Linked DNA regions of Stratiformator vulcanicus. The protein of the gene in region 2 interacts with the protein of the main gene of each other region in a pairwise test. Links are inferred from orthologs where the notes say so. Each region holds a gene or a part of one and is shown on either strand. Other genes may lie near its edges. The genes, in order: leuS and ligA.

Region 1 (12,226 bases), 230 kb from region 2 along the record:
TTCCACCACGGAGGCCGGAACCCCCATTTCAGAAAGTCGGCCGATAGGGTTTGCCCGATCTCCCGCACGGCCAGCACCGGCTGCGATGGCGCGATGTTATATCGCGGTTCGATATCAGGAAATTGAAGTTGCTCGAATTCGGTGAAGAGCTTTGAAAGGTCTTGATTGCTCGTCCGCAAATTGATTCGGCCACACATCAAGTTCTCCGTCAAATTCGGCCGACACAATAACGATTAAAACTGCGACGGTTTAACTCTCGTCATCGAGCGAACCAATTAGGAGGCGCCACGAATCCTAAATGATTAATCCACATTAAGTCGCCGCTGCTTCGGCCTTTTCAGAATCGGATGTCGTATCCTCGCCTGATTCGGTTGACTCCGGCGATTTAACTTCCACAGCATAAAGCGGATTTCGGCCGAAGACTTTATTGCACTTGGGGCACTTGGCCTTGGGGAGACCTTTGCCGTTGGCGCCGCCGATCTTCTCTTTCTTGCGGGCGTCTTCAGAGACCGTCAACCCGCAAGAGCCGCACTTCCATCCCGCTTCCTTTAACTCGAATCGCGGGTCTTCCCTATAATACTGCTCGTGCTGAATCGCAGCGATCGCCGTATCGTTGTAATGGCAAACCGAGTTCTCGTACTGGTCCTCAAACGGCACCGGGCATTTGCGACCGAATTCCGACGCGTCTAGCGACACCCCGATCAATTTGGCGAATGCGCGAAAATCGGTGAGGGTCATCGAGAGATACGGCAAAGTGTCGACTTCCTCGTCACCCGGCACCCGAACGGCAATCCGCCCCTCGCCGAAGACCGGGACGCCGCCGAATCGCGAATCTTCGTCGAACGCAGTGGGCTGCTCGACGACCACATCGGCGAGGTTCGCCGGCGTCAGCACGATCTTTGAATCGGCGGGGGTATCTGCGATCGGTCGTTTTACTTCGAGATGAGCCCGCACGGCCGTACGAATCTCCTCCGGCTTCTTCCCGCCGCCGAACAAGCCGCCGCCCGCCCCTTTCAAGCCGACAATCAAAACCTCACCGGGCGCGAAGATGACGTCGGCAGCCTGGCCATCTTTGGCGAGACTTCCGGGCTTCCGCTTGACCTTGTCCGGAACAATGTCGAGCCATCGGATATCGCGGATGATCCGCTGGAAGTTCCCGTACTTGACCTCTTCGCCGATGCCCTCCGGAAATGCACCCGCGGTAACCTTCTTCTTCGAAGCTGACTCATCCGAGCCGGCGGTGTCGATCGCTTGATCGCCGAGATTCGCCGCCACCTTCACCAGTGCGTCACAGCTCGGATTGGGACACCGCCCGACTTTCCCGCAATGCTGATCGCGAATCTTGATCCGGCAATGCACCGGGCAGGGGCAGGTCATGATGAAACCACCGTCGACTCGGACCGGGGGTTCCTGACCCGCTTTTCGATTCGGACCTTCCTGTTCTTCCTTCAGGGCGATGTCGAGCAGCGCATCTCCACCGGTCGTCTCCGAATGCGGCTCGGCCGTTGAGGTGGCTTTGGAATCGCGAGACCGCTTTTTCGATTTCGTCGCAATCGGGGCGGAAGCTTCCGATTCTTCGGTGGGCTTTGACTCTTCAGCAGACGAATCTGCGATCTCGGTCGCGGCCTCGGCGACAGGCGGCATCGTCTCGGACGGTTCCGGAATCGGAGCGTGTTCGACCTCGTCGGACTCTTCGACAGTCGGAATCGGCTCAACATCGGACGACTCTTCGACCGGTGGGGGCGGGGGCGGGGGCGGCGACGGTACCGGAGGCACGTCGGCCTCAGCGAATTCGGGCACGACGGTCGCAAAGTCGGCCCCCAGCTCGAAATCGTCGTTCTCGTCGGTCGATTCGGACATCGAGCCGTCGGCTTGATTGGCCATGCCGAAGGTCGCGCCGAGTTCAAAGTCGGCGTTGCCTCCCTCGATTTCGGTCGCCGCTTCGCTCGACCCGTCGTATTCCGGAAGCGGCGTGAACTCTGCCGGCGGAGGCGGTTCCAGTCGCTCCCCGTGTCGCTGGGCAAGTTTCGGATCCATGATGCTGCCGCAACTGAAGCAGCGGACCGAACCGCGGCGAACCATCTCGCCGCACGATTGACACTGAATTTCGCTGGAAGCTGCGGAACCGTTGGAAGACATTCGGCTGTCAAAAATGAGAGAGATCGACGTGAGAACCCGACAAAGCGGCCGTGCCTCACACATTATCACGGCGGGGGTGGACTGTCATCAGTTCGAAAGCCCGGTCCGCTGAATCCGTTGCCCGTGAAATTGACATTTCCCTGCCTAGCGAATAATTTTTTGAAGAGTCAAAACATTAGGCAAGGATAATGAAACAAATAGCCTTCGCGGTTTTCGCTGCAGTCACGATCACCCTCGGTAGCGGTTGCGACACCGACGATCGGCCCCGATCAGGGACGTTCACCGAGGTGAACGAGCCGCGATTCACCATCGTGACTACGACCGGCATGATCACCGACGTCGTCCGGCAAATCGCCGGGCCTGACGTCCGCGTGATCGGATTGATGAAAGAGGATGTCGATCCGCACCTCTTCAAGCCGCTGCGAAGCGACGTGGTCGCGCTCAACGACGCCGACGTCGTGTTCTACAACGGCCTCGGGCTGGAAGGGCAGATGGAGACGGTTCTCGAGTCGATCGCGAGCGACGGGAAGCCGGTCCGAGCCGTGACGAACGGAATTGACGATTCCGAACTGATTCGCTCGGAAGAAGCCGGTTCACATTCGGCGACCGACCCGCACGTGTGGATGTCGCCGAAATTGTGGCGTCAGGCGATCGCCGTCGTGGTCGAGACGCTTTCAAACCACGATCCCGACCACAGCGGGGAGTACGAACAAGCCGCTGAGAAATATCTCTCCCAAATGTCGGTGTTGGACGAATACATTGAACAATCGATCAATTCGATTCCGGAACCGCAGCGGCAACTGGTCACGGCCCACGATGCGTTCGCCTATTTCGGGCGGCGGTACGGGATTGAAGTGAAAGCCGTTCAGGGCATCACGACCGAAGCCGAAGCGGGAGTAGCCGATATTAATCGCCTGGTCGACTTCATCGTTGAAAACGAGATTCCGGCGGTTTTCGTCGAGACGACAATTTCTCCGCAAACCGTCCGCGCGATGGTCGAAGGTGCGGCTGATCGCGGCAAACAGGTGGCGATCGGAACCGATCTCTTTTCCGATGCCATGGGGCCGACCGGTACCTATGAAGGTACCTATCTTGGGATGTTGGACCATAACGCGACGGTCATCACGCGGGCGCTCGGCGGCACCGCTCCCGTTGACGGGCGCGTCGGCAAGCTGACCATTTTGCCGGAGTCTAAATGACCGCTGCCGTATTGTCCGAATCGTCCCGCGCCGTCAAATCGCACGCCACTGCGGCACCGCTGACGGTGCGAGAAATGACGGTGGCCTATCGCAGCAAGCCGGTCGTGTGGGACGTTTCATTCGAATTACGCCCCTCAACGCTAACGGCGGTGATCGGCCCGAACGGTGCCGGCAAAAGCACACTGATTAAAGCCGCGCTCGATCTCGTCACACCAAGTAGCGGAGCGGCACAATTCTGGGGACAACAATTAAATTCCGTCCGGCGTCGGGTCGCTTACGTGCCGCAACGCACGGCGGTCGATTGGGATTTCCCGGTGACAGCGCTGCAAGTCGTGACGATGGGCCTCTACGGCGAAATCGGCTGGCTCCGCCCGATCTTAAAACGACATCGCAACCGTGCTGCTGAAGCATTGGAACAGGTGGGATTAAGCGATCTGGCTGATCGGCAAATCTCGCAGCTTTCCGGCGGCCAGCAGCAGCGAGTTTTTCTGGCCCGCGCCTTAGTTCAGGACGCTGATTTCTATTTAATGGACGAGCCATTCGCCGGCGTCGACGCGGCGACCGAATCGGCGATCGTCGAGTTGCTTCGCGACCTGCGATCCCGCGGCAAGTCGGCACTCGTCGTGCATCATGATCTTGATACGGTGACGAATTACTTCGACGCCGCATTGCTGCTCAATATGCGATTGGTCGCGGCCGGTAGTATCGCGGAAGTCTTTAATGTCGAAAACCTCCGCCGCACCTATGGCGGCCGGTTGGCGTTATTGGACGAAGCCGGCAACAAAATGTTCAATGCCGGAGGACAACCGTGACCGGCTCATGTTATATGACCGGCCTGTTCGCGGTGGCCGATTTCTCCGAACGGCTCCAGCGGCTCGTTCTGCTGCAGGACTATAACACCCGAGTCGTGCTAACAGGGACGATGCTTCTTGGTATCGCCGCCGGCGTCGTCGGTGTCTTCTTAGTATTAAGAAAACGGGCTCTCGTCGGGGACGTGATCGGACATGCCGCCCTGCCGGGCATCGCGGCAGCCTATTTGATTGCCGAACTAATCGCCCCCGGGACCGGCCGCAGTTCACCAATCTTATTGACTGGGGCAGCCGTCTCAGGAACTGTGGGAGGACTCTGCGTGACGGCAATCACCCGCTACTCTCGCGTCAAAGATGACGCGGCCATGGCGGTGGTGCTGGGGGTCTTTTTCGGGCTCGGCGCAGTGCTGTTCAGCATCGTCCAGCAAGTACCGGGAGGTCAGGCCGCCGGGTTAAATAGTCTCCTGTTCGGCAAGACCGCCTCGATGCTCTCTTCCGAAGTATGGACGTTCGGTGCGGCCGCGGGCATTGTACTATTAATTTGCCTCCTCATGCACAAAGAACTTGTGCTGCTTTGCTTCGATCCCAGCTTTCTCGGTTCGCTCGGGCATTCGATCGTAATTATTGATGTCATTTTAATGACTCTGGTCGTCGGGGTGACGGTCATCGGCATTCAAAGCGTCGGCCTTATTTTGGTCGTGGCGGCACTGGTCATCCCCGCATCGGCAGCCCGGTTCTGGACTGATCAGGTGGGGCGAATGACGATCCTCGCCGGAGTCTTCGGCGGACTCGGTGCCGGAGTCGGTGTGGTGCTAAGTGCCTTGTTTCCGCGACTCGCGGCGGGAGCACTCATCGTGCTGGCGGCGTCCGCCGTATTTTTCATCAGTTTAATTTTCGGCAGTCGGCGTGGTTTCTTGCCGCGACTGTGGCAGCAACACCGCCTCGCCCGGTCGGTCGCGCGGGACCATCTGCTGCGGGGGTGCTTCGAGATCATGGAAGCGGATGGCCGTGCAAATTTTGGTGTTGGGGGGGACGCACTCTCGCAAGTCGAAGTCTCCCGATTGAAATATCAGCGTGATTGGAACGACGGACGATTAAGGTCGGTTGTGAAAGACTGCTCGGCGAAGGGATACCTCCGCTCACCCGACGGCCAACACATTTTGCTGACGTCATCGGGATTACAGGAAGCGCAACGACTCACGCGGAATCATCGACTCTGGGAAATCTACCTGCTCGAAATTGCCGATGCCGACCCTGCGAAAGTCGATCGGGCAGCAGATCGGATCGAACACGTACTCGATCCCGCACTCGTTGCCGATTTGGAGCGTCGGTTCGCCAAGTCCCTCCCGGAACGATCTGTCCCTCCCAGCCCGCACCCCGTTGCGTGATGGAATAGGGCCATCACACATACATTTGCGGTGTGAACCGCCCACTGATCGGCTTTCGGCTCTTTAATGATCGAGTAACTTCTTAACGACGGTTTCAATTTCAGCGATGACCTGGCTAGCGCTCGACACCTCAATGACGCTGATCACCGCCCTCGCGGGGATGGCCTGCGCAGTGCCGGGCGTATTCCTCGTGTTGCGTCGCCAAAGTTTGATGGGAGACGCGCTCAGTCACACCGCGTTACTGGGAGTTGTTGGAGCCTATTGGCTCACGGCGAGAATCTTCGCCGCCGGTTGGATTGATTCGGCTCAATGGGAAACCGTGCTGCCGATCGCACTGACGATCGGCGCCGCGGTCGTGGGAGTCGCAACGGCCGTTTTAACCGAATGGGTCAGCCGAGCGGGGGGCGTTGAAGAGAGCGCCGGTCTCGGTGTGATTTTCACAACGGCGTTCGCTTTAGGCCTACTGCTTCTTGTGTTGATGGACGATCAGCGGGTGCATATCGACCCCGATCACGTGCTGTTCGGCCAGGTCGAGACGGCTGCCCTGCACGTGCTGCCGGGCACAGGGACTCCCAGAGCGGTCATCTGGGGAGGGACGTTATTATTAATCAACAGTCTGTTGGTCTGTCTGGCCTATAAAGAGCTGCGATTTGCAGCGTTCGATGCTCAAGCCGCTGCCGCTGCGGGACTCAACGTCCGCCTGATTTACTACGGCTTGATGCTGATGACGTCGGTCACGCTGGTTGCCGTGTTCGAAGCCGTCGGCAGCATTTTGGCGATCGCGATGCTCATCGTACCGGCCGTGACGGCACGCTTTTTGACGTCAAGATTGAGCCGACTGATTATGATCGCGGTGGCGATCGCCGCAGCCAGTGCGGTCATCGGCCATGCCTGCTCGATCTACTGCGTACCTTGGCTCGCAAGACTCATCGGTCTTGACGGCGTACGGGAGGCGAATACCGCTGGCATGACGGCCGTTGTCGCGGGGGCCGCCTTCACGGCCGCATTTTTGTTCGGCCCCGAAGGCGGCACCCTGCGCAACTTATGGTCCTCGCGCCGCCGATTCGAGCCACAAAACGCTGAAGACCCGAACGCTATACTTGCTCAGCAATCGGCCGAAATTAAGTGATATCCGATTATCGAAGTCAGCGACTCGAATTCACTTGGCGCGACAACGGTTGAGGGCAAGCAGTGCATAGCCCGTTACGATGTTCGGGTCGCCTTCATACCAGCGATCGGCCTCATTGACCCAACTGCCGTTCGGTTTTTGAAGGTCGAACAGTTTTTCGGCCAGGTCTTTGCGCCAATCGTGTTTCACGCCCGAGGCGTCTTCCAGACGATCGACTTCGAGGACCTCAAGTGTTTTCGCGAACGTCTGGTAGTAATAGAACAGGCCCTGCTTCCCCATGTTCGGGTTCTCATTAAGCGTGTAGTGGTTCTTAATCCACTCCAACGCAGCGGAAACTCGGGGATCATCTTTGGAGAGGCCCGCGTAAATCATGCTTTTTAAGCCCGCGTAGGTCATACTTCCGTAAGAGCGCAAGCCGCCGTTATCAGTGGTGCCTGCCTTGGTTTCACCTTCGCCGGCGGCGGTATAGAAGAAGCCGCCGTCGTCAATTTTCGACGCGTTCGCCGTCGTGTTGTGTTGCGACTCCAGGTTCTGTGTGCGTGACACAAAGATCAGGGCCTTCTGCATCGCCGGGTCATCTTCCTTGACCCCCGCTGCTTTCAACGCTTCCAGGAAGAACTGGGTATTCGACAGATCGGGGCGCTTGTGCCCACCGTATCCGGCGCCGCCGTAGTCGGAGTCGGTCGATTCGATCCCCTCCCCTTCGTCCCACTGCAAACCGCGCAGAAAATTCTCCGCCCCTTCGATCATCTTGGAGTAGAGGCCGTCGGCGTTGGCCTTTTCGAAAGCGAGGACGCTCAGGCAGGTTTCGTAATTGCGGTGCGAAGAATCGGGGTGATAGATGCCGCCATCTTTCTGACGGTAAGATTTTAAATAGCTGAGTGCTCTCGCGACCGTCTCGTCATCCGCGGAAAGTCCGCTATCGAGTAACGCGACCGTGCAGACGCCGGTGATGCCGACCATCCGCGGGGCGGTCCAGCCCCCGTCTTCGTTCTGAGACAACCGAAGAAATTCGATCCCCTGCTGACGGGACTGCTGCAATTCATCCAAATCCGGCCCGAGTTCGGCCGCCGGAAGGAATCGCGAGGCTGCAACAACGACAAATACTGTGACAGCACGCAGCAACATGAGATTTCTCCAATCAGGCAATCATCAGTTTGCAGGAAGTTTGGCCCAACGCAATAAAACTGACCGGTGGCGCGTGAATCGATCCTCTAGTGCGACGCAGACTGGCCGAAAACCTAACACCCGCTGGCTCTTCGTCGAGCGGGCTTACATGCCCGCCTACCCCTTTACCACAAAGTTCACCATTCGTCCCGGAATCGCAATCGTTTTGATGACCTGCTTGCCTTCTAAATGGGACGCGACGTTCGGGTCGGCTTTGGCCGCCGCTTCCATCGCAGCCGGGTCGGCGTCGGCGGCGACTTTGATTTTCGCACGCAGTTTGCCGTTGACCTGCACGGGTATCTCGATCGTCGACTCGACGAGCTTCGACTCATCGAACTCGGGCCAAGGCTCATAGGCGAGGGACGTTTCGTGTCCCAACAGCTGCCACACTTCCTCCGCGAGATGCGGTGCGAACGGGCTGAGCAGGAGTGTGAATTTCTCAGCCATCAATCTGGGACGGGTCTTCATCGCGCTGAACGCGTTGACGAATTCCATCATCCGGCTGATGGCGGTGTTGAAACTCAATTTTTCGACGTCTTCGGTCACCGCTTTGATTGTCTTATGAAGCAGTCGATCCTGTTCTTCGTTTAATTCAACATCTTTAATCGCCGGGTGAATCCGGATCTCATCGGCCTCTTCATCGGTGATCGTTCGCCAGACCCGCGCGAGGAAGCGATAAACGCCTTCAACGCCCGTCATTTGCCAAGGCTTCGTCGCTTCGAGCGGTCCCATAAACATCTCGTAGAGCCGAAGGGAATCGGCCCCATACTGCTCGATGACGTCGTCGGGATTGATCACGTTGCCGCGCGACTTAGACATTTTAAAGGATCGCGAGTCGACGGCGATTTTTGGACTGTTCTGCAGGACGAAGTGGTCCCCCTGTTTTTCGACCATGTCATCGGGCACTTGCACGGCGATGACCGTTCGCCCCGTATTGCGATCGGTGAACACCTCTTGTCCGCTCTTGGGATCTTTTAACTTTTCGATGTCTTTGGCCGAGACCCAACCGGCGGGATCGGCGGCTTTGAAATCGGCGGCCTGCTCCTGACCGGGCAAGCTCGCGAGCCGATAGCCCGTCATCTCGGGTTCGCCGAGAATCATGCCCTGATTGACGAGTTTCGCGAACGGTTCCGGGGTCGAGAGATGCCCCCGGTCGAACAGCACCTTGTGCCAAAACCGCGAGTAGAGCAGGTGCAAGACCGCGTGCTCCGCCCCGCCGATGTAAAGGTCGACCGGCAGCCAATAGTTTTCGAGTTCCGGGTCGAGAAATCGCTCTCCGTTTTTGTTGTCGCAATAGCGAAGGTAATACCAGCACGAGCCGGCCCACTGCGGCATGCTGTTGGTTTCGCGCTTTAAGCGAGTGCCGTCGTCTGCTGTCGTATAGAGCCACGACTCCGGAGCCCGGGACAGCGGCGGATCGGCGGTCCCCGTCGGTTTGAAGTCTTCCATCTCGGGCGGTTCGACCGGCAGATCCGTGTCCTCAACCGGACGGACAAGTCCTGTCTCGTTGCCTTCCTCGTCGAGTTCGTGCCACAACGGGAATGGCTCGCCCCAATATCGCTGTCGGCTGAAGAGCCAGTCACGGAGCTTGTAGTTGATTGCCTTCTTGCCGAGCCCGCGCTGCTCGAGATCGTCGGATACCCTCTGCTTGAACTCACCGGTTGGCATCCCGGTGTAGTCGCCGGAGTTGATGGCAACACCCGTCTCAGTGAAGGCTTTCGGCATCTCCGCAGGCTGCGACTTTGCGGCTTCGCCATCGGCCGCTACGACCTGGATGATCGGAAGGTCGAACGTCTTCGCGAATTCAAAGTCGCGCTCATCGTGGGCCGGTACCGCCATGATCGCCCCGGTGCCGTAGGAGATCAGAACGTAGTCGGCGATCCAGATCGGGATCGCCGCACCGTTGACGGGATTCGTGGCGTAAGCGCCGGTGAAGACGCCCGTTTTCTCTTTGGCGAGGTCGGTCCGATCGAGATCACTCTTGGAGGCAGTTCGGCGACGGTACTCCTCCACGGCGGCACGCTGCTCGTCGGTTACGATCTCATCGACGAGCGGGTGCTCCGGCGCGAGTACCATGTAGGTCGCCCCGAATAACGTGTCGGGACGAGTGGTGTAAACGCGGATGACGTTTGCTTCCGGCCGCTCCGGATAGCCGACGTCTGCCCGCCGCGATTTCCACTCTTCGAATTGGCCCTCAACACCCGCTGTGCGATCAGCGATCAAGAAATCGACCTCCGCGCCGGTGCTGCGACCGATCCAATTGCGTTGCAGCAATTTGATCGACTCCGGCCAGTCGAGGTCCTCGAGTTCGGTGTGCAGCCGCTCGGCGTAGGCGGTGATGCGGAGGTTCCACTGGCGGAGCGGGAGCCGCTCGACCGGGAAGCCTCCCTCCTTGCTTTTTCCGTCGTTCACTTCCTCGTTCGCCAGTACAGTTCCCAATTCCGGGCACCAGTTCACAGGTGCGTGCGACTGATAGGCGAGCCGGTGCTCGTCCTGGTATCTTCGGACGGCCTCCTCGCCTTCTCCGCTCACCGAGTCCGGGATCGGAAGCTCCGCAATCGGCCTTCCCTTACCGACGATCTCCCTGCCGGAGGCGTCAGTCCAGACGAATGTCTGGTCGTACCAAGTGTCGTAAAGTTGGAGGAAAATCCACTGAGTCCAGCGGAAGTAGTCGGGATCGGTCGTTGCGATCTCGCGGCTCCAGTCGTAGCTGAAGCCGAGCCGCTTGAGTTGGCCGGTGAAGGTGGCAATGTTCTTCTGCGTCGTCTCGCGCGGATGGACGCCGGTCTTGATCGCATACTGCTCGGCGGGGAGGCCAAAGGCGTCCCAGCCCATCGGATGCAGGACGTGAAACCCTCGCATCCGCTTATAGCGGCTGACGATGTCGGTCGCGGTATAGCCCTCGGGATGCCCCACATGCAGTCCCTCGCCGGACGGGTAAGGGAACATGTCGAGTGCGTAGTACGTTCCGGCCGATGTTTGATGCTCCGGCTGATTCGGCGTGATGAACGTACCGTGTTCGTCCCAATAGGACTGCCACTTGGGTTCGATCCGGTGAGCGTCGTAGCGAGGCATGTTTGGGCGACGAAAGAGAGAAAACGGGCGAGCGGCAGGGGGCAGCCTGCGTCATCAAAAGTACCAATTGTGAAGCGGCGTCAGTCTAGATATGGCGGAACTGTTTGCCAAACGGGGGGCGGTTGAGAGTAAGATACCGAAAACTTCGGACAGCGCGAGACAGCGATGAGTTCGGACTCGCCAATGAATTCGGAGCGCCTGATGACCCCAATGGGCGACACCGGTGGCTTGACCCTGAGTGATCACTTGAAACGCAGCATCCGCGGCGAAATCGCGAGGTCGATCTGATGTCAATGACCGATCAATTGCCGGATGAAGTTCTGCGGATTCCACCGATCCACTCGCACGACGATTTTCGCGCCTGGGCGCTCTCCGAAGACTTTCCGCAGCGTGGTCGCATCGACTACTTTGATGGCGCGCTGGAGATCGATATGTCCCCCGAAGCGTTCCTCTCGCATGGCAAGCTGAAGGTCGCTCTCACTCGGGGCCTGTCGGAGGCCGTAGAGGACCCTGACCGGGGCGAAGTGTTTTCGGATAGCACGCTCGTCACGGTGCCCGACGTCGGGCTATCGTCGGAGCCCGACGTCGGCGCGATCTTGCATCAGACCGTCGAGATGGGCGTCGTGCGGTTTCGTCAGAAGCAGGGCCGTGCGGGCGATTTCATAGAGGTCGTCGGACCGCCCGACCTCGTTGTCGAAGTGGTCAGCGACAGCTCTGTCACGAAGGATTTTCATCGTCTCGCCGAAGCCTATTTTCGGGCCGGTGTGCCCGAGTATTGGATCGCCGACGGTCGGGGAGACGCGATCGTCTTTGCCATCATGGTGCCGGGCGAAGGCGAGTACGTCGAGACTTCCACAGATGATGGCGGTCGGCAATGGTCTCCGCTTCTGCAAGCCTGGATTCACCTGGACGTGAAGCGAACTCGTCGGCAGACACCGCGGTTCAAGCTCGTGGTGGCCCCGCAACAATCAACCTAAAATTGAATTCTGTCCATCGTTATCCCGCACAGTGATCTCGATACACAAACGTATAAACGCGTGTTTCAGATCTGGATTTAGTGATTTCACGCAGTGGCTTATTGTCCTGTCAGGTTAAACCCGAGGAGGCGGCCATGAGTTCGGACGAGGCGATCACAACGACCGCCGTCGTCGGTGACGACGGTATTTTGAGAGTGGAATTGGACGTGGGTAAAGAACGCGCGAAAGAACGCCTGAGGCTGACGGTCGCGACTGAGTCGGGACCGCGGAATTGGGATGAGGAGGAGTACCAAAACTTTGTCGATCGGATCGTCGGATGTATTGATGACGACAGTTTTCGGCG
Region 2 (11,620 bases):
ACGAGCGGTTGGTCGGCGAGATAGAACGCGACGGGGCTCGCCGGCGTGCGATTCTCGGTGAAGATGACCGGGACCTCTCTTACCCGTTCATCGTCGGCCCATAATTGATCGATCGCTGCGGCGGTTTCCCGCCAACCGCGGAGTCGGATCGTCGGGTCGAGACCTGTTCCCGCAATGCCGGTGGCTGTTACAGCAAACGGAGTCGCATACGTGAGCAATGAGGCCGCGATGCCGGTCGCAATCGCAGCACGTCGCCACAGCATCTGACTGCCGAAGCGGTCCCAGACTTTCCACTCGGCTCCGACCTTCGAGCATAGGCAGGCTGCGACCAGAATCACCCCGGTCGCGTAAAACGGGGCCGGCCAGTTCGGTTGGACCCGCTGCAGCCAGCTCAAACCGAATACCCCAATCAACGGAACGATGCTGAAGGCGACGAGAAATCGTTCCCGTCGGCCCAACGATCGAAACGCCAGCAGGCAACCAATCCCGGCCGTCAGAAAGGTTCCGTACGTCACCGGCGACAGCACGCCGAACTGGCTGGCGAAGTATTCGAGTGCCCGAGCCATTCGCAGCGACAGTGGCGTCACTTCGGTCTTGGAGCCGAAATGCTCACTGGTATGTTGAAACGTGATCCAATCGTGCCGACTGTTCCACTCCAAGACCGGAAGCAGAAACAGCATCGCGACGATCGGCACAAGCCACGTCGAAGCGTGCCTGAGTTGCTTCCACTCGGACTTTGACGAAATGAGGAAAAGTCCCGTCAGCGGAATCACTCCCAGCATCGTTTGCTTCGAGAGGACGCCGAGCCCGATCGCCAGCGTTGCGGCGATCGCCCAATAGTTTCTTTGCGGGCCGCCCTCGAGCATTCGCCACAGGGAATACACCGCCGCGCCCCAAAAGAACATCAGCGGGGCGTCGATGGTCATTAGCAGACTCATCACGACATTGCCGGGGCAGGCGGCCGCGAGCAGCGTCGCGAAGAACCCGGTGCGGGCATCGAACATTCGTCGCGACAACAGGAAGGCGAACACAAGCCCGCCAGTGCCCAGCAATACTGCTGGAAGCCGCACCGCGAATGTCGTGTCGCCGAACAAGCCGGTCGAAGCCGCGATGATCCAGGCGATCATCGGTGGTTTGCTGTAATAACCCCAATCGAGGTGCCGCGACCAATCCCAGTAGTAGGCCTCATCCGTCACCAAATCGAGCGGAACGACCGCCGCGTAGACGACGCGAACGACGGCCAGCCCGGCGATCAAGCCGAACGCGGCGCGCGTCCACACAAGCGTTTCAGAAGTGATGCCTGAATTCGGAGCTGATTCAGGCAACTGAGAACTGCTGCCGGTGGTCATCGCTGGCGCATCCATCTTGGCACATCTCCGTCGCAAATCGGATCCCGATCCATCGGGCTACTCGACGGAAAGCTAGCAAAAGCCCCTACTGGGACGAAGATGAGTTCCGCGGGCGGGCTGCGCTCGCGGGTGAGAGTTTAGAGGCGAGAGGTGAGACATGTTTGATGGCGGGGTCCTGACCTGTTTGTCCCATAACTCTCAACCATTCGGATGCGGCTGCGCAACCGTCTCTGTTGGGGTAGAGGAACATACGGTGCGCACCGCCTCTGTTCGTCCCGCCGGTGGGGGTCGTTGAAAGACGGTCGTTCCCATGCGGCGGATGTTGCCGCGGCAAAGCTGCGGACACGTGTCCGATTTTTTGAAGCTTTTAGCTGTCAACGTTTAGCTGTCAGCGAAAAAGAAAGAAGAACGGGCGGCCCGGCCGAGGTCGGCCGGGTGCCGTCAGGCACAAGACGTCTGTCGAGAATGTCACGAAAGAGCGGGAGGCCGACTACTTCAGCGAGAGTCTTTCGAAAGTCATCTTGTCGCTGCGCGACCCGGCCAAAATTGGCCGGGCTACCCGCTTCAAGAATTCCTGCCATGTGCGAGGATGATGAGAACTATCGCGACCGGTTGCGCGATGAATAGAAGTAAAAACATGCCGGCAAGCGTCGCTTGCCACCAAGGAAGTGGGGCCACATTTCGCCCTGCTTGGGCAGGTGGCAGCATAGCAACCGCGATGGAACTACGAAGCATCCCTAGTAGCATCCATCGGACCGGTCGGCGTCGGCGAATCGATCTTAAAAACACCTTCGCAGGCCCTCTTTTTAACCACCATCAAGACCAATCAGCTCGCAAAACTCTTCTTCCTTCAACACTTTCACCCCAAGTTCGTTGGCCTTGGTCAGCTTACTCCCGGCATCTGTTCCTGCGACGACGTAGTCGGTTTTCTTCGAAACGCTGCTTGATGACTTGCCACCGTGATCGCGGATCAGTTCCTTGATCTCGTCACGCGTGAAGCGTTCGAGGCTGCCGGTGGCGACGACTGTTTTGCCGGCGAGGGGTCCGGTGCTGCGGTCGGGTCGCTGCTTGACCGGTTGGCCGAAATCGAGGCCGAGGTCGCGGAACTCTTCGATCAGTTTTCGATTTCGCTCGGCTTCGAAAAAGTCGTGCACCGAGCGGGCGATGACATCGCCGATTTCCGGAATCGCGGCCAGCGACTCGGTCGACTGTTTCATGATCTCGTCCAGCGTCCCGAGTTCCTCGGCCAGGACGCGGGCATTGCTTTGACCGACATGCCGAATGTTCAGACCGGTCAGCAGCCGCCACATTGGACGCGACTTCGACTTTTCGACCGAACCAATCAACTTATCGACCGACTTCTCGCCCATCCGCTCAAGATTCAAGAGATCGTCGCGGCGGTCTTTGAGGCGGTACAGGTCGGGCAGCGACTTGACGAGGTCGTTGGCGATGAGCTGGTCGATCAATTTTTCGCCAAGGCCGTCGATGTCCATCGCCGTCCGCGAGGCGAAAAACTCAAGCGACCCTTTCAGCCGGGCGGGGCAGTTCGGGTTGGGGCAACGGAAGTCGACTTCCCCGTCATCTCGTTGCAGCTTCGTATCGCAAACCGGGCAGTTCGCGGGGAAGCGGATCGCCTTGGCGTTCTTCTTTCGCTTCTCTTTGGCGACCCGCAGGACGTGCGGAATAATTTTACCGGCTTTCTCAACCACGACCTCGTCGCCTTCGTGCAAATCAAGCCGCGCGATCTCATCGGCATTGTGCAGGCTGGCCCGGGAAACGGTCGTGCCGGCGATCTCGACGGGTGCAAGAAACGCAACTGGTGTCACACGTCCGGTCTTGCCGACCTGAAATTGCACGTCCTCGAGCGTGGTCGTTGCCTCGTACTTTTCCCACTTGTAGGCGACCAACCAGCGCGGGCTTTTCGACGTATTGCCAAGCGTGCGGCGTTGGTCGAAGCGATCCACTTTGAGAACCAATCCGTCGACTTCGAAGTCGAGCGACGGAATCTCCTCGATCATTTCTTCGATCTTCGATTGAGCCTCTTCAAGTGTCTTTGCGTGACGGACCTGCGGTGTGGCCACCACGCCGAACGCTTTGAGTTTCTCCAGAAAGACTTGGTGCGATTTGAAATCGATGCCCTCGTACGCCCCGATACCGTGGGCGAAGAATCGAAGCTTGCGCTCCGCACAGACTTTGGGATCGAGCAGCTTGATTGAGCCCGCAGTCAAATTCCGGGGGTTGGCGTAAACCGTTTCGCCGCGCTTCTCCTGCTCAGCACGGAGGTCGGCGAAGTCGGAATTGGGGATGTAAGCCTCGCCGCGAATTTCGATCAATTCGGGCAGGTCGGCTGATTGCAGATTGATTGACTGCAGCTTGAGAGGCAAATCGCGGATCGTGCGGGCATTGTGCGTGACGTCGTCCCCCCGCTGCCCGTCGCCCCGCGTCACGGCGGTCGCCAATGTTCCGTTTTCATAGACGACCGCGAGGGCGACGCCGTCGATTTTGTATTCGATGGTGTAGGTGAAGTCGGCCCCGTCGAGGCCGCGGCGGACGCGGTCATCGAAATCGGCCAGCCTGTTGAGATCGAACACGTTGTCGATCGACAGCATCGGCACGCGATGCTCGACGGTTTGAAATTCGTCGATCGGCTCACCGCCGACGCGATGCGAGGGGCTGTTCGGATCGTCGTATTCGGGGTGCTCCTGCTCCAGATCGATCAGCCGCTGCATCTGGCGATCGAACTCGCGGTCGGAAATCTCCGGTTGTGCTTTGGAGTAGTAGAGGTGGTTGTGGTGCTCGATCTTTCGACGGAGCTCTTCAATTTCCTGACGAACGGTCTCGGACATGGATGCTGGCGTCTCGGTGATACGAATTGCTTCGCCGTATGTTCCGAAAGCCGCTGCCCGGTTGCGAGCGTTCACATGTCCTCTGCAGCAATTTTGCGAAATCGTTTGAATTGATTCGCTCACAACGAAAACAGCCCGGTGACCTTGTGGGTCGCCGGGCTGCGTTCAGCGATTCGTTATAGTGCGGGCGGTTGGACCGACCGCAAAGCTCGATTAGGCTTCCGGCGGTGCGGGGGCTTCTTCGGCTTCTTCTTCGACTTCCATCGGTTCCGGGCTGTAGCTCGGAGCCGAGGTCGTGTAGCTCACGCTGGAAGCGCAGCTGGTGCAGGTCGGTGCAGCTTCACCGCAGCTTGAGCAGGTCGGTTCCGGCTCGCAGCAAGTCGGGGTCGGCTCGCAGCAGGTCGGTTCCGGCTCACAGCAAGCAGGGGCCGGGCTGTGATAAACCGGAGCGCAGCTCACGTGCACTGGGGCACATGTCGGTGCACAGGTTTCGACACAGCAGCTCGGCTCGTCCTTGCAGAATTTGCTGAACTTGCTGAACAGGCTGAACCCGCCGCAGGAACCGCATGACTTCGAGAAGAACGGCAGCGTTGCTTCGGCCTGCTTCGGCTGCATGGCGGTGCCAAGCAGGGCAAAACAGAAACCACTAGCGGCGACAAGCGCCAAAAACTTACGACTCATTGCATCTCCTTCAATGTTGTGTGCACATTCGTCCCAGCGACCCGGTGCGGGGGACGGCTCGCGCGGCACTTTAGGTAAACCACGCAGACAAGAGGTTTACGATTGTGAGAGCTATAGTCAATCACAATTGAAACGACTTTGTCGATTCTTCCGAATTGGAAACCCCCTTTGCTAACTTCTCCGGTGGACTCATAAGGGGACTTCCCCAGAGAATCCACTGATCAATCAGTATTTATCGATGTGTTATCGAGTTATGCCCGGACCAATTACATCTCCCGTTCCATCACGTTGGTCGATCCGAAATGGGTCGCTCGAACTTGATTCTGCCCCGCTATTGATGGGGATTCTGAACGTCACTCCCGACAGTTTTTCGGATGGCGGCCGGTTTGACACAGAATCTCGGGCCGTCGATCACGCACTGCAACTCGTGGCGGACGGTGCCGCGATTCTTGACATCGGAGGCGAATCGACGCGTCCGGGGGCGGATGTGGTCGATGTCAACGAAGAATTGAGTCGAGTGATTCCCGCAATTTCGTCGATCTCGGCGGCGACAGACGTTCCGATTTCAATCGACACGACCAAAGCGAGCGTCGCGAGCGAAGCCGTTGCCGCGGGGGCACGGATCGTCAACGACGTATCGGGGCTGACGTTCGATCCGCTGATGCCGGAGGTGTGCGCCGAACACAAAGTCGGTGTCGTCTGCATGCATATCAAAGGAACGCCGCAAACGATGCAGGATGATCCGCGCTACGACAATGTCGTGGCCGAGGTCGGCCAATTTTTGTCTGCGCGGATCGCCGCACTGCGATCGGCTGGGATTGCGGAAAGCCATATTTGCATCGATCCGGGAATCGGATTCGGCAAAACGGCCCGCCATAATCTCGAGTTGCTCAGCAACATCGACGCCCTGCGACGACTCGGCCGACCCGTTCTGATCGGCCATTCCCGCAAGCGATTTCTCAAGCGATTGCTGGGCCGCGAGGTCGAAGAGCGAACCGCAGGGACGATCGGTGTGTCGATCGCATTGGCGTCGCAAGGTGTCGACATTTTGCGCGTCCACGACGTCGGCGCGGTTCGCGACGCTCTGACCGCATGGCGATGCGTGACCGAGCCGGGAGACCTCCTGCGGACGATCGATTGAGAATCGTCCGCTTCCATAGGCCGGACACCTTGAAGCGGAGGCGGCACTTGCGATACAGTCCCGCCTCACACTGCTCCCCCGTAGTGTAATGGTAGCACAAGTGATTTTGGTTCACTTAGTCGAGGTTCGAGTCCTCGCGGGGGATTCGCCTCAGGCGAATTTATGCCTGCGGCAGCGTCGTCACGACGCGATGTGCCTGCGGCAGCTAAGCCGGAGGCATGCCTCCAGGAATTTTTCGTAGCACAAAGTAAACCCCCAAGCCGACGGCATGCCGTCGGCTTGGGGGTTTTTGATTCGCCTACCAAAATGGGCGGGGGGAGAATCGAACTCCCGACACCAGGATTTTCAATCCTGTGCTCTACCAACTGAGCTACCCGCCCTCAGGTCGCCGATCGCAACGTCGCGATCAAGCGAGCAGCGGAGAATAGGGCAATCACCCGATCCATGCAACGGATCGGCGCGAGGGAACGGGGGAAGTTTCGACCGCTGACCTTGCGACACGGCTTCGGCAACGGCGGTTCGGTGGCCAAGGGTGATCTTAACGGGCTGAGTCGCTACGCTCGCCCTGTTCTTTTGGCGTCCTGCCTTCCTGATTTCAGCCGCTCGCGACTATTTCATGTCTTCACCGACCGAAATACCGAAGCACGCTCGTCGCTGGCAGCTTGGGGCATTGGTGGCGTTTCTTGTCGTCCTCTTGTCGCCGTGGCCAGCCGATCTTCCCGATCCGGCAAGACGCTGCGCGGCGGTGACGGCTGCAATGGGTGTGCTGTGGATGACACAGGCGCTGCCGATTGCCGTGACGAGCTTGATCCCTCTCGTGGCATTCCCGTTGATGGCGATTGTGGGAGCCCGCGACATCAGTCGGGCCTACATGAGCAACAGTATCATGCTGTTTCTCGGCGGGATGGTCATCGCTCTCGGGATTGAGCGATGGAATCTGCATCGACGTATTGCTTTGCATGTCTGCCGCGCCGTTGGCGTCGGGCCGCGGCGAATTGTGCTGGGCTTCATGCTCGCGACGGCCTTCCTATCGATGTGGATATCGAATACCGCCACGACGCTGCTCATGCTGCCGATCGCGCTCGCCCTGCTTTCGACACTGACCGAGCTGCGCGGTGATGCCGCGGACGAAGGGGAAGGGCGGCGATTCGACACGGACATGGGCTTCGCCCTGCTGCTCGGTATTGCCTACGCGGCGAGCATCGGCGGCGTGACGACGTTGGTGGGGACGCCGACCAATCTGATTTACACGCAGACTTTCAGCGACCAATTTCCCGACGGCCCGGCGGTGTCGGCCGGGCAGTGGATCGTCAGTTTCCTGCCGGTCGGCGTCGTGCTGCTGGCGACGGCTTGGACGGTCCTGACCTGGCGCCTGCGGGAACCGCCCTCGGCGGAGTCGCTCGACGCCTCGTTCTTCACCGATCGCATTCGTGATCTCGGTAAGCCGACTCGGGCGGAATGGTTAATGACCGCCGTCTTTGCGGCGACTGCGGGGCTTTGGATCTTGCGGACGCCGCTCGACTTCGGATTCGGGCCGGTCACGTTCGGGTGGGGAGATGCGCTGGCCGATTTGCTCATTGCCGCGGGAATCGATGAGGGGCGGGCGCGGGGAGCCGTCGACGATTCGACGGTCGCCATCACGATGACCGTATTGATGTTCCTGATTCCCGCCTCCAAAGATGCCGACGGCGAGACGAACATGCTGATGGACTGGCCGACGGCGCGGAAGCTGCCGTGGGCGATTCTGCTACTGTTTGGAGGGGCCTTCGCACTAAAGAACGGCTTCGAAGCGTCAGGGCTGTCGCAGTACATCGGCGGCCAGTTCGTGGGACTCGCCGGACTGCCGATCTGGGTCGTCGTCGCGGTGACCTGCTTTGCGTTGACGTTTCTGACGGAGTTCAATCAGAACGTCGCGACCTGCGCGATCATCCTGCCGGTGCTTGCTGCCGCTTCGCCTCAACTGGGGATCGACCCGCGCCTGATTATGATCCCGGCGGCCGTCTCAGCCAGTTGTGCCTTCATGTTGCCGATCGCGACCGCTCCCAACGCGATCGCGTTTTCGTCCGGAAAAATTGATGCCGCAAAGATGGCCCGCACCGGCCTGTGGCTCAATCTGGCCGGGGTCGTCGTGATTACCGCAACCACACTGCTGTGGCTCAAGCCGCAGTTGGGGCTGTCGGCCACGCAGGTGCCTGACTGGGCCATCACCGCTCCAGCCGATGCCGCCTCAACCGATTGAGGCTGCGTTGCCAAATTCCCGGTCGAATCGATAATCGATCGAAAACTCCCTCTGAGCAGGAACGCGATGCCCGACTCCGTTACCTACAAATCGGCCGGCGTCGATCTCGACGTCTACGCCGAGTCGATGCGGCGATTGCCCGAACTCGTCGCGCGGACGAAACGGCCCGGGATGATGGACTTGCCCGGCGGGTTTGCAGGGCTGTTCCGGCTGATGGACGCGGGCAAGTTCGAAGACCCTGTTCTTGTCTCGGGCACCGACGGCGTCGGGACGAAGCTCAAAGTCGCGCAGGCTTGCGGGCGGTTTGATACGGTCGGAATCGATCTCGTCGCGATGTGCGTCAACGACGTGCTGTGCCTTGGGGCGGAGCCGCTGTTCTTTCTCGACTATCTCGCGATGGGACGCGACGAGCCGGATAAAGTCGCGGCCTTGGTCGCCGGGGTGAGTGAAGGCTGCGTGCGTGCGGGCTGCGGGCTGATCGGCGGCGAGACGGCAATCATGCCCGACGTCTACGCGGGCGATGAGTTCGACATGGCGGGATTTTCCGTCGGAGTCGTCGATCGCTCCAAGCTGATCGATGGTTCGAAGATCGAGCCCGGGGATGTGGTCGTGGGGTTGCCGTCGAGCGGCTTTCATTCGAACGGATACAGCCTCATTCGCAAAGTCGTCTTTGACCACGCGGGCATGTCGGCGGGCGATCGAATCGACGAACTCGGTCGCTCGGTGGGCGAGTTGCTGATCGAGCCGACTCGAATTTATGCCGAGGAAGTGCGCAACCTACTCGCCTCCGATGTCGGGCCGCACGTGCGCGGCCTCTGTCACATCACCGGTGGCGGACTCGTTGAGAACATCGAGCGAATTCTACCGCAGGGCTGTGGATTGGAAGTCGAGCCGCGGCCATTGCCACCGGAGTTTGAATGGCTCCGCAAACTCGGGGACATCGCCGACGACGAGATGCGGCGGGTATTCAACTGCGGGATCGGTTTCGTGTTCGTAGTGCCGGATGAATTCGCCGATCAGATTCCCGGCGGGTTTCAAGTGGGACGGATTCGCGCAAAGTGAAAGTGGGCGAGAATCGCTCTGATACACGCCACGTTCGATGTGGGAACGCCGCACAAGCCCGCAGCGCAAGTAAGGGAACTCAATGAAAAGGTAGCCATTCGCGCAAAATCCCTCGCTCGCGCGTCGGGCTTGTATTGTTTTGCTTTGCTCTCGCCACTCGCCTCTTGCCCCTCGACAAATATGATCGCCACACAAGCCCGCAGCGCGAGCAAGGGATTTTAATGAAAAGGTAGCCATTCCCGCGGAGTCCCTCGCTCGCGCTTCGGGCTTGTTTCGCTTTGCTCTCGCCACTCGACTCTTGACCCTTGACTCTTTTTCAGCGGGCTGACGCCTGAAAATCGACTGATGAAGCAATCTGTTGTCGAACGCCCGAATTATCTGAGCGTCTGGCTGACGTTCCTGCGGAACTCGGCCGTGCGCGAGATGACGTTCCGCAGCAACTTCATCATTACAGTGCTGACGCGGGCGTTTTATTTCGCGGCGCAGCTCACACTGTTCGAGATCATCTACCGCAACGTGCCGACGATCGCCGATTGGTCGCGGGCGGAGTACTTCGGCTTCATGGCGACGGGCATGCTGATCAATGCGCTCGTCGAGACATTCTTCATGCCGAATTGTGCGAACTTCAGCGAGTTGATTCGCAAGGGCGACCTCGACTTCGTCCTGACGAAACCGATCGACACGCAGTTTTTGGTCTCATTCGAGAAGGTCGAAATCGCGATGCTCAATCAAGTGCTGCTGTCGGTGGCGCTGCTCGGCTATGCGATCAATGACCTCGGGCAGTGGGACCTCTTCTGGACCGCGGACGGGCTGTTGCGGATCGCCCTCTACATCCTGCTCGTCGGCTGCGGGGTGACGCTGTTTTATAGCTTGATGATTTCACTCGCTGCGACGAGTGTGTGGTTCGGGCGCAATCAGGGGCTTTACGACTTCTGGTTCTACGTAACGGTTTTCGCTCGCTACCCGCGGGATATTTATCAGGGAGGCCCGTTGGCGAGCATTCTGCTGGTCACGTTCAGCTACGTAATTCCAATCCTGCTCGCCGTCACGCTGCCGGCTCGCGTGCTGATGAAGTCGCTGGAGAGTTGGCCGTTCATCGGGATCAGTGTGCTCTCAGCGATCATCGGTGTAGCTGTGTCCCGAGCGATCTTCATCGGTTCGCTCAGAGGCTATCGCAGCGCGAGCTCGTAGGGCGGGCTGTGCCCGAGAGGCGTAGGGCGGGCTGTGCCCGCCGAGAAGCGAGAAGCGAGAAGCGGGGAACGAAAAGCCGAAGTGTCGGAGGCGAATTCGCTTTTTGAAACCAGTGAGCGACCGGTCGGCGGGCACAGCCCGCCCTACGTAATCGCTTCACGCTTCTCGTCCGTCGCTTCTCGTCGAAACTCTATTTTTTCTCGTCGTCGAAATCGTCGAAGGAGTCGAATTCGTCCTGGTCGCCTTCGGCGAACAGGTCGTCACCGGTTTCGAATTCCTCGGTGCTGGTGAATTCCTCGTTTTCGAAGTCGTCGTCCATTCCGAATTCTTCGGTGGAGCCGAACTCGTCATCCCCGTCGGTATCGAATTCAGCCGTCTCGCCGAATTCGTCACCTTCGATCATATCGGCTTCGAAATCGCTGTCGTCCCCATCGCCTTCGACGACCGAAGCGGGCAGGCCATCTTCGTCGACCCCTTCATCAGAAACGAATCCGTCGTCTTCGAACGATTCGTCGACGTCTTCCTCGTCGGCCCGGGGATTGGTCGATGGGCCGAGCAGAATGGCGACGGGCATAATCGCGACGACGACGCTGGCGAGCAGCGTCAGTGCGACCATGATCAGGAGCACCATCGGGAACTTCTCGAATCCGCCCAGCAAGGCCATCACCAGTAGGTAGGCCAAAAAGCCCGCGGGGACCGCGGCGAGCAGAGACGATACGGCGAAGGTCATTTTGTTCATTGGCGACGTTCCACCCGGCCGGCAACACTAAAGACACAAAACTCTCGGTCGGCGCTTTACGCAGATTTCATGACGACCGCCCCTAGTATGGAGCGGCCCGGAAGCTTCTGGCAACCACGCTCCTTGATCGACTCCTGTCATCGATGCAACCGTCCCCGAACGAACTGAATGATCGGATCATCCGCTGCAAACGGTGCCCCCGGTTGCGGGAGTACTGCCGCGAGGTCGCCCGGACCAAGCGTCGAGCCTACGCGGACGAGAGATATTGGGGGAAACCGGTCCCGAATTTCGGCGATTCGCAAGCGGATTTGCTGATCGTGGGCCTCGCGCCGGGGGCGCATGGCGCGAATCGAACGGGCCGGATGTTTACCG

The links.
Region 1: the proteins of ligA (region 2) and leuS interact in binary tests that used the Escherichia coli proteins (3 or more experiments, as listed by UniProt). The link is inferred for Stratiformator vulcanicus from one-to-one orthologs.

The regions. Positions count from the first base shown.
Region 1 is NZ_CP036268.1:1,663,811-1,676,036, reverse strand. Bases 7,749-11,261 are described here. They hold leuS (leucine--tRNA ligase), read right to left. Parts: upstream 10,907-11,261; coding sequence 7,949-10,906; downstream 7,749-7,948. Other genes in these bases: Pan189_RS06390 (Uma2 family endonuclease), read left to right, coding at 11,194-11,261; Pan189_RS06400 (prenyltransferase/squalene oxidase repeat-containing protein), read right to left, coding at 7,749-7,792. In the rest of the region: Pan189_RS06430 (SOS response-associated peptidase), read right to left, coding at 1-197; Pan189_RS06425 (hypothetical protein), read right to left, coding at 313-2,037; Pan189_RS06420 (metal ABC transporter solute-binding protein, Zn/Mn family), read left to right, coding at 2,328-3,338; Pan189_RS06415 (metal ABC transporter ATP-binding protein), read left to right, coding at 3,335-4,150; Pan189_RS06410 (metal ABC transporter permease), read left to right, coding at 4,147-5,535; Pan189_RS06405 (metal ABC transporter permease), read left to right, coding at 5,642-6,664; more of Pan189_RS06400, read right to left, coding at 6,695-7,748; more of Pan189_RS06390, read left to right, coding at 11,262-11,883; Pan189_RS06385 (hypothetical protein), read left to right, coding at 12,018-12,226.
Region 2 is NZ_CP036268.1:1,893,142-1,904,761, forward strand. The notes cover bases 1,676-4,582. They hold ligA (NAD-dependent DNA ligase LigA), read right to left. Parts: upstream 4,196-4,582; coding sequence 2,156-4,195; downstream 1,676-2,155. Other genes in these bases: Pan189_RS07355 (hypothetical protein), read right to left, coding at 4,409-4,582. Also shown: Pan189_RS07345 (ArnT family glycosyltransferase), read right to left, coding at 1-1,364; more of Pan189_RS07355, read right to left, coding at 4,583-4,876; folP (dihydropteroate synthase), read left to right, coding at 5,130-6,017; Pan189_RS07375 (SLC13 family permease), read left to right, coding at 6,634-8,256; purM (phosphoribosylformylglycinamidine cyclo-ligase), read left to right, coding at 8,323-9,318; Pan189_RS07385 (ABC transporter permease), read left to right, coding at 9,664-10,509; Pan189_RS07390 (hypothetical protein), read right to left, coding at 10,700-11,248; Pan189_RS07395 (uracil-DNA glycosylase), read left to right, coding at 11,392-11,620. UniProt on the Escherichia coli protein: DNA ligase that catalyzes the formation of phosphodiester linkages between 5'-phosphoryl and 3'-hydroxyl groups in double-stranded DNA using NAD as a coenzyme and as the energy source for the reaction.